2 regions of the Streptomyces sp. NPDC032721 genome follow, and region 1 is predicted to be linked to the other one. Evidence: riboswitches for the same ligand, from Rfam matches in the RefSeq annotation. Region 1 holds a riboswitch; the other holds the start of a gene.
What was found. Region 1 has a riboswitch for glycine ahead of gcvP (aminomethyl-transferring glycine dehydrogenase). Riboswitches for the same ligand answer to the same signal wherever they lie in the genome.
Positions count from the first base shown of each region.

Region 2: linked by a shared signal. The riboswitch ahead of gcvT (glycine cleavage system aminomethyltransferase GcvT) and the one ahead of gcvP (aminomethyl-transferring glycine dehydrogenase) in region 1 are both predicted to bind glycine.

Region 1 is NZ_JBVIMX010000027.1:93,519-101,250, reverse strand. Features, by position in the region: gene ftsR (transcriptional regulator FtsR) at 1-256, shown strand, start outside; gene ACZ5PB_RS38740 (bifunctional nuclease family protein) at 322-795, shown strand; gene ACZ5PB_RS38735 (MerR family transcriptional regulator) at 1,014-1,619, shown strand; gene ACZ5PB_RS38730 (DNA polymerase IV) at 1,658-3,073, shown strand; gene ACZ5PB_RS38725 (PRC-barrel domain-containing protein) at 3,253-3,618, opposite strand; glycine riboswitch at 3,743-3,842, shown strand; gene gcvP (aminomethyl-transferring glycine dehydrogenase) at 4,045-6,930, shown strand; gene ACZ5PB_RS38715 (DUF5999 family protein) at 7,083-7,280, opposite strand; gene ACZ5PB_RS38710 (hypothetical protein) at 7,663-7,732, opposite strand, start outside.
Region 2 is NZ_JBVIMX010000041.1:5,014-12,745, forward strand. Features, by position in the region: gene ACZ5PB_RS42040 (L-serine ammonia-lyase) at 1-131, opposite strand, end outside; gene glyA (serine hydroxymethyltransferase) at 308-1,567, opposite strand; gene gcvH (glycine cleavage system protein GcvH) at 1,588-1,965, opposite strand; gene gcvT (glycine cleavage system aminomethyltransferase GcvT) at 2,075-3,187, opposite strand; glycine riboswitch at 3,375-3,470, opposite strand; gene ACZ5PB_RS42060 (AAA family ATPase) at 3,619-4,299, shown strand; gene ACZ5PB_RS42065 (enhanced serine sensitivity protein SseB) at 4,479-5,225, shown strand; gene ACZ5PB_RS42070 (enhanced serine sensitivity protein SseB C-terminal domain-containing protein) at 5,373-6,155, shown strand; gene ACZ5PB_RS42075 (ABC transporter permease) at 6,532-7,536, shown strand; gene ACZ5PB_RS42080 (ABC transporter substrate-binding protein) at 7,610-7,732, shown strand, end outside.

The sequences.
Region 1 (7,732 bases):
CGCCGAGGCCATCACGGTCGCACGACTTGTGGCGGATCTGGGGCGATTCGGCCTGGAACCGCGTCATCTGCGGGCGATGAAGGCGGCGGCGGACCGGGAGGCCGGGCTGATCGGCAACATCGTCGCGCCGCTGCGGAGGCACCGTAATCCGCAGACCAGGGCGCATGCCGAGGCGACGACGCGGGAGCTGGCCGGCATCTCCGTACGACTGCATGCGGCGCTGGTACAGACGGCGCTGAGGTCCGGCTCGAACTGAGCCGGACTTGGAGTGAACAGGAGCCCGACTACCCAAACCGGTCGGGCACGTCCTAGGGTTGCTGTGTGAACGAGCTCGACGTCGTAGGTGTCAGGGTGGAGATGCCCAACAACCAGCCGATCGTGCTCCTGCGTGAAGTGGGAGGCGATCGGTACCTTCCCATCTGGATCGGACCGGGTGAGGCCACAGCGATCGCCTTTGCACAGCAGGGGCTGGCGCCCGCCAGGCCGCTGACGCACGACCTCTTCAAGGACGTGCTCGAAGCGGTGGGCCAGGAGCTCACCGAGGTACGGATCACCGATCTGCGGGACGGGGTCTTCTACGCCGAGCTGGTCTTCGCCAGTGGAGTGGAGGTCAGTGCGCGTCCGTCCGACGCGATAGCGCTGGCGCTGCGCACCGGGACGCCGATCTACGGCAGCGACGGTGTGCTGGACGACGCCGGGATCGCGATTCCGGACGAGCAGGAGGACGAGGTGGAGAAGTTCCGCGAGTTCCTCGACCAGATCTCGCCGGAGGACTTCGGTACCAACAGCCAGTGAGCGGCGTTGCCCGGCCGGGATTCCCGGCCGGGCTTCGGTGCGTTCCGGGGCCCGTGAAGCCCTGGGATTTCAGCGCATTCGAGTAGCCTTTCCCCGAGGAGAGATACGGGAAACCACTCTCAGGGTGATTATCACTCGGCGTGCCGAGTGTGGCGATCGTTGACGCACCCCGGGTGACTGCCTACCGTCGACAAGGCAGGTCAAGGACGGAGGTCGGCGTGAGAATCAGCGGCGACGGTACGGCGACGGGCGGGCCGTATCCGCTCGGCAGTTCGGCCGACCCCACGAGCAGTCAGCACCCCGCCGTTCCGGCGCGGGCCGCCGAGGCGCCCGAGAAGGTCGGATACCGGGGGCCCACCGCGTGTGCCGCCGCAGGCATCACGTACCGGCAGCTGGACTACTGGGCGCGCACCGGGCTGGTCGAGCCGAGTGTGCGGCCGGCCTACGGGTCGGGGACGCAGCGGCTCTACAGCTTCCGCGACGTGGTCGTCCTCAAGATCGTCAAGCGGTTCCTGGACACCGGGGTCGCACTGCAGAACATCCGTACCGCCGTGCAGCACCTGCGGGCGCGCGGGTTCGAGGATCTGGGGCGGATGACGCTCATGAGCGACGGTGCCACCGTGTACGAGTGCACGTCGCCGGACGAGGTCGTGAAGCTGCTCCAGGGCGGGCAGGGCGTCTTCGGGATCGCCGTGGGCGTGGTGTGGCGGGACGTCGAGACGGCCCTGTCGCAGCTGCACGGGGAACGGGTCGACACCGGCGAGACGCTGGTCGGGAACAACCCGGGGGACGAGCTGGCGCGGCGGAGGAACCGGGCCGGCTGACCGGCCGATTGTCAGTGGCGTAGGGCAGCATCGTCGGTGTGAGAAGCGTGCCGACCATTCTGCATCTGGACATGGATGCCTTCTACGCCGCCACGGAGCAGGCGGCGAAGCCGAGCCTGCGCGGGAAACCGGTCGTGGTGGGCGGGCTGGGGCCGCGCGGAGTGGTGGCCACCGCTTCGTACGAGGCACGGCGTTTCGGAGTGCACTCGGCGATGCCGACGGCGCAGGCGCGGAGGCTGGCGCCCAATGCGGCCTATCTGGTGCCGCGCTTCTCCCTGTACCGGGCGGTGAGCGACCAGGTCATGGAGCTGCTGGGGCGGTTGTCACCGCTGGTCGAGCCGTTGAGCCTGGACGAGGCGTTCGTGGACCTGGAGGCGGGCGGGTCCGCCGATGACTCGGAGTCCGCGCGGGCGGTGGGGGAGCAGCTGCGGCGGGACATTCGCGCGGTGACGGGGCTGAGCGGGTCGGTGGGGCTCGCGGGATCCAAGATGCTCGCCAAGATCGCCTCCGAGGAGGCGAAGCCGGACGGGCTGCTGGTCATAGAGCCGGGGACGGAGCGGGAACTGCTCGCCCCCATGTCGGTGCGGATCCTGCCGGGGGTCGGGCCGGCCACCGGGGACCATCTGCGGCGGGCCGGGATGACGACGGTGGCCGACCTCGCGTCCGCGGGCGTGGACGAGCTCGTACGGCTGCTGGGGAAGGCGCACGGGGCCTCGCTCCACCGGATGGCGCTCGGGCTCGACGACCGGCCCGTGGTGGCCGAGAGGGACGCGAAATCGGTGTCGGTCGAGGACACCTTCGACGTGGACCTGCATGACCGGGTGCGGGTGCGGGGCGAGGTGGAGCGGTTGGCCGAGAGGTGTGTGCAGCGGCTGCGCGGGGCGGGACGGTCGGGGCGGACCGTGGTGCTCAAGGTGCGCAGGTTCGACTTCTCGACGCTGACCCGGTCGGAGACCCTGCGGGGGCCGACGGATGATCCGGGGGTGGTGCGGGAGGCGGCGGCGCGGCTGCTGGAGGGGGTGGACACCACGGGCGGGGTGCGGTTGCTGGGGGTGGGGGTGACGGGGCTGGCGGACTTCACGCAGGAGGACCTGTTCGCGCAGGTGGCGGCGCGGGAGGCGGAGGCGTTGGCTGGGGCCGGGGCTGTTGAGGGGGAGGTGGGTGCTGCGGCTGGGGAGGCCGTGGAGGGGGCGGCCGTCGTCCCGGCGGTGGAGGAGCCGGGGACGGGGGAGGAAGCCGCGGAGGTCGCCGAGCGGCGGTGGCATGCGGGGCATGACGTACGGCACGCGGAGTACGGGGCCGGGTGGGTGCAGGGGAGCGGGGTGGGGCGGGTGACGGTGCGCTTCGAGGAACCCGGGTCGGCGGGGCCGGGGCGGGTGCGGACCTTTCGGGTGGACGACCCGGCGTTGGAGGCGGCGGAACCGTTGCCGTTGGTGGGGGAGGAGCTGGCTTAGGGGGAGTGGATGTGCGGGAGGGTCGCGCCTGCGGCGGGCTTTGTCCCTCCCCGCCCCTTCCCTGAACCGCTGGCCGCGGGGCTGGAGGGTTTCTGGCTGCGGGAGCGTCGTTGGTTGCTCGCGCAGTTCCCGTGCCCCCGACGGGGCGGGGTGGGGGAGGGAGGATGGGGTGGGGGTTGTCAGGGGTCGTCGTTGGCCAAGGTGCCGAAGTCGCGGTCCGGGGTGGTGGAGGGTGGGGTGTGGAGGCCGTAGTGGCGGTAGAGCTGGAGTTCTTGTTCGGGGGAGAGGTGGCGGCCTACGCCGAAGTCGGGGGCGTCCTTGATGAGGGACTTCTCGAAGGGGATGCGCAGGGTGTTGTCGACGAGGGAGCTGGGTTCCAGCGGGACGAAGGCGTCCCGGGAGAAGAGGCCGGTGCGGACGGCCGCCCACTCGGGGATGCCGGTGGCGTCGTCCAGATAGACCTCGTCCACCGTTCCGATCTTGGTGCCGTTCCGGTCTAGTGCCTTGCGGCCGATCAGGCTGCGCGGATCGATGTCGGTCTGCACGGTCCCTCCAACTGGTCGCAACTGCTGCATGAACCCCGTAAAACACTACGAAAGTGCAGATTCGTGAGGCTGGCCACTCGAGGGATCGGAGCGGGAGTGCGCTGGTAGGCTGGCCAACGGCTGCTGACCCCGTGCGGGAGAGTCCTTCGAGGATGATTTGTCGGAGGCGCCGAAGGAGCAACTCCTCCCCGGAATCTCTCAGGCCCCTGTACCGCATGGACGAGGTCACTCTGGAAAGCAGGGTGGAACACGGGCACGGCGCAGGCCGGGGCGTGATCCATCCTCACCGACGGTGAAAGTCGGGGCGTCGATGATCTCGGTGCTCCGGTGAAGCTCTCAGGTTGAGATGACAGAGGGGGAGGCCGTCCGGGCGCCCGTGCCGTGGTGCCCCTCGCAGGTCGTGTCAGACCAGGAGGCCTTCCGCAGATGACCGCCAACCGCATTCCGCTCGCCGAGCTTGAGCGTGGCATTCCCTTCGAGCAGCGTCACATCGGACCCGATGTGGAGGCGCAGGCGAAGATGCTGGCGCAGGTCGGGTACGGGTCGCTCGACGAGCTGACCGATGCCGCCGTGCCGGACGCCATCAAGAACGCCGCCGCCCTCGGGCTGCCGGACGCGCGAACCGAGGCCGAGGTGCTGGCCGAACTGCGTACGCTCGCCGACCGGAACCAGGTGCTCGCCCCGATGATCGGGCTCGGGTACTACGGGACCTTCACTCCGCCGGTCATTCTGCGCAACGTCATGGAGAACCCGGCCTGGTACACGGCCTACACGCCGTACCAGCCGGAGATCTCGCAGGGCCGCCTGGAGGCGCTGCTCAACTTCCAGACCATGGTTGCCGACCTGACCGGGCTGCCGACCTCCGGTGCCTCGCTGCTCGACGAGGGCACCGCCGCCGCCGAGGCCATGTCGCTCGCGCGCCGGGTGGGCAAGGTCAAGGGCGGGGTCTTCCTGATCGACGCGGAAACGCTTCCGCAGACCATTGCTGTCATCCAGACGCGTGCCGAGCCGACCGGGGTCGAGGTCGTCGTCGCCGATCTGGCCGAGGGGATTCCGGCCGAGGTCGCCGAACGCGGCGTGTTCGGCGTGCTGTTGCAGTACCCGGGCGCCTCCGGTGTCGTACGCGACATCAAGCCGGTGATCGACGCGGCGCACGAGCTCGGTGCCATCGTCACCGTGGCCGCCGACCTGCTGGCGCTCACGCTGCTCACCTCGCCCGGCGACCTTGGTGCCGACATCGCCGTCGGTACGACCCAGCGCTTCGGCGTACCGATGGGCTTCGGCGGCCCGCACGCCGGATTCATGGCCGTACGCGAGAAGTTCGCGCGCAGCTTGCCCGGGCGGCTCGTGGGTGTGTCCGTCGACGTGGACGGCAACAAGGCGTACCGGCTGGCGCTGCAGACGCGTGAGCAGCACATCCGCCGCGAGAAGGCCACCAGCAACATCTGCACCGCGCAGGTACTGCTCGCCGTGATGGCCGGGATGTACGCCGTCTACCACGGTCCGGACGGGCTCAAGGGCATCGCCCGGCGCACCCACCGCTACGCCGCGATCCTCGCCGAGGGGCTGCGGGCCGGCGGCGTCGCGATCGCGCACGGCTCGTTCTTCGACACCGTGACCGCGCAGGTGCCCGGCAAGGCCGCCGAGATCGTCGGCGCCGCCCGGGACAACGGGGTCAACCTGCGTCTCGTCGACGCCGACACCGTCTCCTTCGCCTGCGACGAGACCACGCTGCGCGCCCAGGTCGCCGCGGTGTGGGCGGCCTTCGGGGTCGAGGGCGACATTGAGGCGCTGGACGCCTCGACCGAGGAGACGCTCCCCGAGGGGCTGCTGCGGACCGACGAGTTCCTGACCCACCCGGTCTTCCACCAGCACCGCTCCGAGACCGCGATGCTGCGCTACCTGCGCAAGCTGGCCGACCGCGACTACGCGCTCGACCGGGGCATGATCCCGCTCGGCTCCTGCACCATGAAGCTGAACGCGACCACCGAGATGGAGCCGGTCACCTGGCCCGAGTTCGGCCAGATCCACCCCTTCGCACCGGTCGAGCAGGCCGCCGGTTACCTCACGCTCATCCGTGAGCTGGAGGAGCGGCTCGCCGAGGTCACCGGGTACGACGCGGTGTCGATCCAGCCCAACGCCGGTTCGCAGGGCGAGCTCGCCGGACTGCTCGCCGTACGCGCGTACCACCGGGCCAACGGCGACGAGCAGCGCACCGTGTGCCTGATCCCGTCGTCCGCGCACGGCACCAACGCCGCGAGCGCCGTGATGGCCGGGATGAAGGTCGTCGTGGTCAAGACCGCCGACGACGGCGAGGTCGACGTCGAGGACCTGCGCGCCAAGATCGAGCAGTACCGCGACGAGCTGTCGGTGCTGATGATCACCTACCCGTCGACGCACGGCGTCTTCGAGGAGCACGTCGCCGACATCTGCGCGACCGTGCACGAGGCCGGCGGCCAGGTGTACGTGGACGGCGCCAACCTCAACGCGCTGGTGGGCCTCGCCAAGCCGGGCAAGTTCGGCGGCGACGTCAGCCACCTGAACCTGCACAAGACCTTCTGCATCCCGCACGGCGGCGGCGGCCCGGGCGTCGGCCCGGTCGGCGTGCGCGCGCACCTCGCGCCGTACCTCCCCAACCACCCGCTCCAGCCGTCGGCCGGTCCGGAGACCGGCGTCGGCCCGGTCTCGGCGGCACCGTGGGGCTCCGCGGGCATCCTGCCGATCTCGTGGGCGTACGTACGCCTCATGGGTGGGGAGGGCCTCAAGCGCGCGACGCAGGTCGCCGTCCTTGCCGCCAACTACATCGCCAAGCGTCTGGAACCGCACTACCCGGTTCTCTACACCGGTCCGCACGGCCTCGTCGCCCACGAGTGCATCGTCGACCTGCGCCCGCTGTCGAAGTCGACGGGCGTCAGCGTGGACGACATCGCCAAGCGGCTCATCGATTACGGCTTCCACGCGCCGACCATGTCCTTCCCGGTCGCCGGGACGCTCATGATCGAGCCGACCGAGAGCGAGAACCTCGACGAGCTGGACCGCTTCTGCGACACGATGATCGCCATCCGCGGCGAGATCGAGAAGGTCGCCGGGGGCGAATGGCCCGCCGAGGACAACCCGCTGCGCAACGCCCCGCACACGGCTGCCGCCCTCGGCGGCACGTGGGACCACGCGTACACCCGCGAGGAGGCCGTCTTCCCCGCCGGGGTCTCGGCGGCCGACAAGTACTGGCCGCCGGTGCGCCGCATCGACGGTGCCTACGGCGACCGCAACCTGGTCTGCTCGTGCCCGCCGATGGACGAGTACGACAACTGACGACTAGCGCCTGACGGCGGGCAGTCGGGCGGACGCTGACGTGCGTCAGGGCCGGTTCGGAGTGGAAGCTCCGGGCCGGCCCCTCGTCGTAGGTAAGGCGATTCTCCTGTGTCTTTCGTGCGCTGTGCTCTAGGTCTGCTCTCGGTGTGCTTTCAGGCAGCGGTGGCCACGTCCAGCGGGCGGTGCGGCGCGATGATCTGCCCGTTGGGCAGCAGTTCGCCGGTGTCCTCGAAGAGGAGGACGCCGTTGCACAGCAGGCTCCAGCCCTGCTCCGGGTGGTGCGCCATCGGACGGGCGGCCTCCCGGTCGGCGGATTCGGCGGTCGGGCAGAGTGGCTGGTGCTGGCACATGGAAGGGTTCTTTCGCTGCGTCGTGGTGATGACAGTGTTCCTGCGGCTTGAATCGGTGTTCATGGCCGCGCCCCCGTATCAGTCGGTTCGGTCCCAGTGTTGCCCTACGGGCGGCGATCCGCAGGGATTTCACGGCAGCACTTCTTATTGGTTGAGGACGCATCACCCGTGCGGACGGTTCAGCCCAACTGGCCCCTCTCTTCGGGTGGTTCGGGGTGGCCCGAGTGGACTAGTCCGGATGGGGCATACGGGTGGCGGGCCGTCGGTGCCTACGTGCCTTCGTGCACGGGTGTGCGGGCAGCGTCGTGCCCCGCGCCCGGGGAGCCGGGGCGGGGCACCGTACGACGGGAGGAATCGGGCGACCTGAATCGGGCGCCGGGAATCAGGCGAGCTGGCTGAGCAACGGCGACGCCTGGGCCGGCACGGGGTGCAGCCGCAGGGACAGTACGGGC
Region 2 (7,732 bases), on a different contig from region 1:
GTGGTTTGGGCGAGCAGGCCGTCCTTCTTGAGGCGTCCCACGAACATCCGGGCGGCACGCATGGGGCCGACCGTGTGGGAGCTGGACGGGCCTATGCCGATCGAGAACAGGTCGAAGACCGAGATGGCCACGGGGTAACTCCTCAGAAGGGTGGCGGACGCCGTTGTCCGTCGGGCATTACGGGCGTACGGGGCCCCAGGGGGCCCACGGGGGGCAAGGGGCGGGGCACCGCACTCACTGTCCAGTGTGCGCGGTGCCCCGTTTTTACGTATTGCTGGAATTCTGCATCCAGATGAAGCGTACGGAACTACTTGAGTCCGGGGTAAAGCGGGTGCTTGTCGGCGAGCGCCGTGACGCGGGCCGAGAGGGCCTTGGCGTCGTACGACGGCTTCAGGGCCTCCGCGATGATGTCGGCGACCTCGGTGAAGTCCTCCGCCTGGAAACCGCGGGTGGCCAGCGCGGGGGTGCCGATGCGCAGGCCGGAGGTGACCATCGGGGGGCGCGGGTCGTTCGGAATGGCGTTCCGGTTGACCGTGATGCCGAGCTCGTGGAGGCGGTCCTCGGCCTGCTGGCCGTCCAGCTCCGAGTTGCGCAGGTCGACCAGGACCAGGTGCACGTCGGTGCCGCCGGAGAGGACGGAGACGCCGTGCTCGGTGACGTCCGCCCGGACCAGGCGGTCGGCCAGGATGCGGGCGCCGTCCAGGGTGCGCTGCTGGCGCTCCTTGAACTCCGGGGAGGCCGCGACCTTGAAGGAGACGGCCTTGGCCGCGATCACGTGCTCCAGCGGGCCGCCCTGCTGACCCGGGAAGACCGCGGAGTTGATCTTCTTGGCCAGTTCGGCCGTGGAGAGGATCACGCCGCCGCGGGGGCCGCCGAGGGTCTTGTGGGTGGTGGTGGTGACCACGTGGGCGTGCGGGACCGGGTTGGGGTGCAGCCCGGCCGCGACGAGGCCCGCGAAGTGCGCCATGTCGACCATCAGGTACGCGCCGACCTCGTCCGCGATCTCGCGGAACTTCGCGAAGTCCAGCTGGCGCGGGTACGCGGACCAGCCGGCCACGATCAGCTTCGGCTGGGACTCCTTGGCGAGGCGGGCGACCTCGTCCATGTCGACCTCGCCGGTCTCGTCGACGTGGTACGGGACCACGTTGTAGAGCCGGCCCGAGAAGTTGATCTTCATGCCGTGGGTCAGGTGACCGCCGTGGGCCAGGTTGAGGCCCATGATCGTGTCGCCCGGCCGGATCAGCGCGTGCATCGCCGCGGCGTTGGCCTGCGCACCGGAGTGCGGCTGGACGTTCGCGTGCTCGGCGCCGAACAGCGCCTTGATGCGGTCGATCGCGATCTGCTCGACCACGTCGACGTGCTCGCAGCCACCGTAGTAGCGGCGGCCCGGGTAGCCCTCGGCGTACTTGTTGGTGAGGACCGAGCCCTGGGCCTCCATGACGGCGACCGGAGCGAAGTTCTCCGACGCGATCATTTCGAGGGTGGACTGCTGGCGGTGGAGCTCGGCGTCGACGGCGGCGGCGACGTCCGGGTCCAGCTCGTGGAGTGAGGAGTTGAGAAGCGACATCAGGCGAGTCCCTAGGGGTGTCAGTTGCCGGAGAGCGCGGAGTACTCGTCGGCGGAGAGCAGGTCGTCCGGCTCCGCGGTGACGCGTACCTTGAACAGCCAGCCGCCCTCGAACGGGGCGGAGTTCACCAGCGACGGGTCGTCCACGACGTCCTGGTTCGCCTCGGTGACCTCGCCGGTCACCGGGGAGTAGAGGTCGCTCACGGACTTGGTCGACTCCAGTTCGCCACAGGTCTCGCCCGCGGTGACCGTCTCGCCGACCTCAGGGAGCTGGGCGTAGACGACGTCACCGAGCGCGTTGGCCGCGAACTCCGTGATGCCGACCGTCGCGATGCCGTCCTCGGACGTCGCGAGCCACTCGTGCTCCTTGCTGTAACGCAGCTGCTGGGGGTTGCTCATGGCTGAATTCTCCTGGATGCGGGGGAGTGCTGAGGAACAGGGTCTTGACAGATGAGACGGGTGCGTCCGCGGGGATGCGGCGTTCGTCACTCCGGTCGTGCGCGGAGTGTTACTTCTGCCGCTTGTAGAACGGCAGCGCGACGACCTCGTACGGCTCGTGCGTACCACGGATGTCCACGCCGACGCCCTCGGTGCCGGGGGCCGCGAAGGCCGCGTCGACGTACGCCATGGCGATCGGCCTGCCCAGCGTCGGTGACGGGGCGCCGGAGGTGACCTCGCCGACGGTCCGGCCGTCGACGACCACCTGGAAGCCGGAGCGCGGGACGCGGCGGCCCTCGGCGACCAGGCCGACCAGCTTGCGCGGCGGGGCGGTCCGTGCGCGCTCGGAGGCCGCCTGGAGTGCCGTACGGCCGACGAAGTCGCCCTCCTTCTCGAACTTGACGACCCTGCCCAGGCCGGCGTCGAAGGGGGTGAGTCCCGTCGTCAGCTCGTTGCCGTACAGCGGCATGCCCGCCTCCAGGCGGAGCGTGTCGCGGCAGGACAGGCCGCAGGGGATCAGGCCGACGCCCGCGCCCGCCTCGGTCAGCGCCTGCCACAGCTTCTCGGCGTGCTGCGGCTCGACGAACAGCTCGAAGCCGTCCTCGCCGGTGTAGCCGGTGCGCGCGATCAGCGCCGGGACGCCCGCGACGGTGCCGGGCAGGCCCGCGTAGTACTTCAGGCCGTCCAGGTCGGCGTCGGTGACGGACTTGAGGATGCCGGGGGACTCGGGGCCCTGCACGGCGATCAGGGCGTACGCGTCACGGTCGTCGCGGACCTGGGCGTCGAAGCCGGCCGAGCGGGCGACGAGCGCGTCCAGGACGGTCTGGGCGTTGCCCGCGTTGGCGACCACCATGTACTCGGTCTCGGCCAGGCGGTAGACGATCAGGTCGTCGACGATGCCGCCGTCCTCCTGGCAGATCATCGTGTACCGGGCGCGGCCGAGGCCCACGGTGCCGATGTTGCCGACGAGGGCGAAGTCGAGGAGGTCCACGGCCTGCGGTCCGGTCACGGTGATCTCGCCCATGTGGGAGAGGTCGAAGAGACCGGCCTTGGTGCGTACGGCGTTGTGCTCGTCGCGCTCGGAGGCGTACCGCAGCGGCATGTCCCAGCCCGCGAAGTCGGTCATGGTCGCGCCGAGCGAGCGATGCAGGGCATCGAGGGCAGTGAGGCGGGTGGTACTCATGAAATGACTCCCAAGGCATGACTACGGGCATGACGACGAGGACACTGTCCTCCCCATCTGTCATCGGAACCTGAGAGGTTCGCCGACGCGTCGTGCACTCGGGGGAGTGACGTGCGTCAGGCTTGCACCTTGGGTGGGGTCGTGGCTGCCGACTTGTCGACAGGGGAGACCCGCTTTTCAGATCTGCCTCGCCCGCGCGGTACGGGGCCTGAGAGATTCAAGGGAGGAGCTTGCTCCTTCGGCGTCCCGGCACTGCTGCCGTGGACTCTCCCGCGCGGGTTCATGCGGCCGTTGTGAAGTTGGGGGTGCACAGGGGCTGCCTGGCGCGCACATCATTGCACGCCCCCCTCGGTCGGCAAATCGCTTGTCCCGCATTACCTTTTCTTTACACTTCTTGGGCAAGGGTGAGGTCGTACCCAGCAGGGGGAGGGGTGAGGGCGTTGCAGCAATCCAGTGGCGTTGCCACGGCGGGCGTGGCAGGAGCCGGAGCCGGGGCCACGGCGGGCGTGGGAGCGGTGCGGCCGGTGCCGGTGCCGGTCGTGCGCGATCTGCGGGACCGGGCGGGGTGCAGTCCGCGCCGGCTGATGTTCGCGGCCGGGGACGTGGTCGTCGTGTCCGGGCTGCCGGGCAGCGGCAAGAGCACGCTGATCGGGCGTACGGCGACGGGGGTGCGCACCATCGACTCGCAGGACGTCCGCGAGCGCTGGGACGCCGCGACGCCCGGCTGGCTGCCGTACGCCCTCTACCGGCCCCTCGTGCGGGTTGCGCACTACGCGGGGCTGCGCAAGGTGCTGCGCTCCGGCGAGAGCGTGGTCGTGCACGACTGCGGTACGCAGACCTGGGTGCGGCGGTGGCTGGCGCGCGAGGCGCGGCGGCGCGGGCGCGGGCTGCGGCTCGTCCTGCTCGACGTGACGCCCGAGGTGGCCAGGGACGGTCAGCGGGAGCGCGGACGCGGAGTCTCCGGTTACGCCTTCGCCCGGCACCGGAAGGCGGTCGGCACGCTGGTGCGCGACGCGGAGGGCGAGCGGCTGCCCGCCGGGTGCGCCTCGGCGGTGCTGCTGGACCGGACGGCGGCGGGAGTGCTGCGGGAGATCGGCTTCGAGGCGGGCTGAGCGGGGGCCGGGGCCCGGGGATGCTGAGCGGGGGCCGGGGCCCGGGGATAAGGTCGTCCGCGCAGGTCGGGAGCGGGTGGAAGGCGAGAAGGGGACGGTCCGTGGAGATTCCGGAGCAGTACGGCACAGGCGGTCACTACGGTGCCGGCGGTACGGGTGGGGCGGCCGGTGCTGACGGTATGGGCGGCGCAGGCGGCGGCTGGCCCGTCAATGAGCTCGAAGAGGTGCTTGCCGCCTCGCTCGGCAACCCCTCCTCGGGCCCCCGCCTTCTCGAAGTGCTCGGCCGCAGCCCCCTGTGGATCCCGCTGCCCAACGGCGGCGGCCCGGACAGCGGCCCCCTCGACCTGCCCACCACGGAGCTCGAAGGCCAGGCGTACGTCCCCGTCTTCAGCTCCGAGCAGCAGTTCCTGCGCTGCGTGGGCGACGGGATGTCCTTCGCGGTGGCCCCCGCCGTGGAGTTCGCCCGGGGGCTGCCCCCGCAGCTGGGCATCGTGGTGAACCCGGGCGGCGCCGTCGGCACCCCGCTGCCGCCGGTCGCCGTCGCCGAGCTGTGCAGGACCGGCCGTACGCCGCTGGACGGGCCCGCGAGCGGCGGCAGGGTGCGGCTTTTCGAGCCCGACTGGCAGGACGAGCCGGTCGACTTCCTGGCCGCCGCGGCCGGGGAGTTCCAGCAGAGCGGCATCGTCGTCACCGCCCGGCGCGCGCTGGCGAGCGTCGAGGGGGAGGAGCCCGCGCTGTTCGTCGGCGTACAGCTGTCCTCGTGGGAGGGCGCGGACCGCAACGCGCCCATGGACGCGCTGGGCCGGGCGCTGGGGCGCGAGTCGGTCAAGTGGCCGGTGCACCTGCTGCTGCTCGACATGGCGCAGGATCCGGTCGCCGAGTGGATGCTGGAGCGGGTGCGGCCCTTCTACCGGCGGGAACACTGAGGCGCACGGGCGAAGACTTCGAAACCGGTACCGGTTCGGTGTCAGCCCTGCCGCTTAAGCTGGTTTGATGACCTCGCTGCACGGGGGCGGTTCGTTTCAGGTGTGGCCAGCGTCGACACGGTGGATCGAAGAGGGGCGGGACCCAGGGTGAGCGCGTCAGGCACCGCGGCGGCCGGACAGGTCGAGCACATGCTGCGCCAGGTGACCCCGGGGCGGTACGACGCGTACGAGGCGCTGCTGCACGCCCTCGTCGACGGCAAGCTGTGGATGCTCCTCTGGCACGGCACGGCCGGATCCCCCGACGCCCAGTACGGGAACATGGAGGTCGAGGGCTTCGGCTACGCGCCCTGCGTGACCTCCGCCCAGGAGCTCGCCGCCAGCGGCTGGAACCGGGCGTACGAGGTCGCCACCGGGCAGGACCTGGCCCGCGCCCTCTACCCCGACCGCTGGGGCATCTGGCTCAACCCGCACGCGCCCGGCGGCGGTCTCGGCATCCCGTGGCTCGACCTCAGGCGCATCGCCACAGGTCTGAACCGGATGCCCGCGGGACCGCTGCGGATCTCCGAACCGTCCCTGGAGATCCCGCAGTTCTACGCCCGGCTGGCACAGAACGCCCATCACACCCCGGCCGTACGCGCGCTCAGCCGCGCCTGGGTGCAGCCCGCGCTGGGCGCCCCGTACCTCGCCATCGGTCTGGACCTCTACGACACCGGACGGCAGTCGGTGGAGGCGGTGCGGGCGATGATGCAGCAGTCCATCGGTGTGGTCCCGGACGGGCTGCCGGTGTCCACGGTCGCGATGACCGACGAGCACGACCCGGTCGGCATGTGGCTGCGCGCCAATGCCCGCCCGTTCTACACGCGGGACGCGCACGCGCCGGCGCCGACCGGTGCGCCGGGCTACGGATACCCGCCGTCGCGCGCGTACTGACCCCTTTCCGCTTGCCCCTTTTCCACCCCTTCGCGGGGTCAATTCGCATGCCCGGGCGATGAGTTCAGGCCTCGATCGCACTACGTCAAGGTCTGTCCCAATTTAGAGGCTCTGAGCGGGAGTTGGCACGTAGTGCCGGGCGATGCGCCCAATTGCCCATTGTTCGCCCGTGGTTCACCCCCGTCCGGATACCGGAACACCGCAGAAAGCGTCACGGTTGCGCATCCTTTGGCCGGGGGGTCTGGCGGGGTGCGCCGTCGGCATTGAAGACTCCCCGAATCAAGGGGCGTTCGCCCTGTGTTCGACAAGAGCTTCAGGCCGCCACTAGCGGCGAGCAAGGGCCGGTCACCGCTGGCCGAGAGGGGTCGCTACCACGATGACGGCACCATTGCCCGACACGAGCGCGGACACGGATCCGTCCCAGGATGCCGCTGTCGCCGCGCATGTCGTGACCAAGGCCGTCGAAGGACGGTCGCTGCGCCAGATCGCCTGGACCAGGCTCAAGCGCGACAAGCTGGCGCTGGCCGGCGGGGCGGTCGTCCTGTTCCTGGTACTCGTCGCGATCTTCGCGCCGTGGATCGTCGATCTGCTGGGCCACCCGCCCGACGAGTACCACGAGGAAATGATCGACCCGCTGACCTCGAACCCGATCGGGGCCTGGGGCGGCGCGAACTCGGACTTCCTGTTCGGAGTCGAGCCGGTCAACGGCCGCGACGTGTTCAGCCGCATCATCTACGGTGCGCGCGTCTCGCTGCTGGTCGGATTCCTGGCCGCGGTCTTCGCCGTGGTGCTCGGAACGATCCTCGGCATCGTCGCCGGATTCTTCGGCGGCTGGATCGACGCGCTGATCAGCCGCGTCATGGACATGCTGCTGTCGTTCCCGCAGCTCCTGTTCATCATCGCGCTGGTCTCGGTACTGCCGAACGAGATGCTCGGACTCAGCGGCACCGGCGTACGCATGCTGGTCCTGATCGTGGTCATCGGATTCTTCGGCTGGCCGTACATCGGACGCATCGTCAGGGGTCAGACACTGTCGCTGCGCGAGCGGGAGTACGTCGAGGCGGCCCGCAGCCTCGGTGCGGGGCGTGGTTACGTCCTCTACAAGGAGCTGCTGCCCAACCTGGTCGCGCCGATCACCGTCTACATGACGCTGATGATCCCGACCAACATCCTCACCGAGGCCGCGCTCAGCTTCCTCGGTGTGGGCGTCAAGCCGCCGACGTCCTCGTGGGGACAGATGCTGTCCAGCGCGATCTCGACCTTCGAGTTCGTACCGACGTACATGATCATCCCCGGTCTCGCGATCTTCATCACCGTGATGGCCTTCAACCTCTTCGGAGACGGGGTCCGAGACGCACTCGACCCCAAGGGCACGCGCTGATGCGACGACCCACCCAGATCTCCGGTCCGGCGCACCGCACGGACCGTGCATCCCATGACGGAGGAAGTAGATCGTGACAACCCTCAGGACTCCCAGGCGAAAGACGGCCGCCGCGTCGGCCATCGTCGTCGCGGCTCTGCTGACCACCGCTGCCTGCGGCGGAGGCGGCGGCAAGGGCGGCAACGAAAACGGCAAG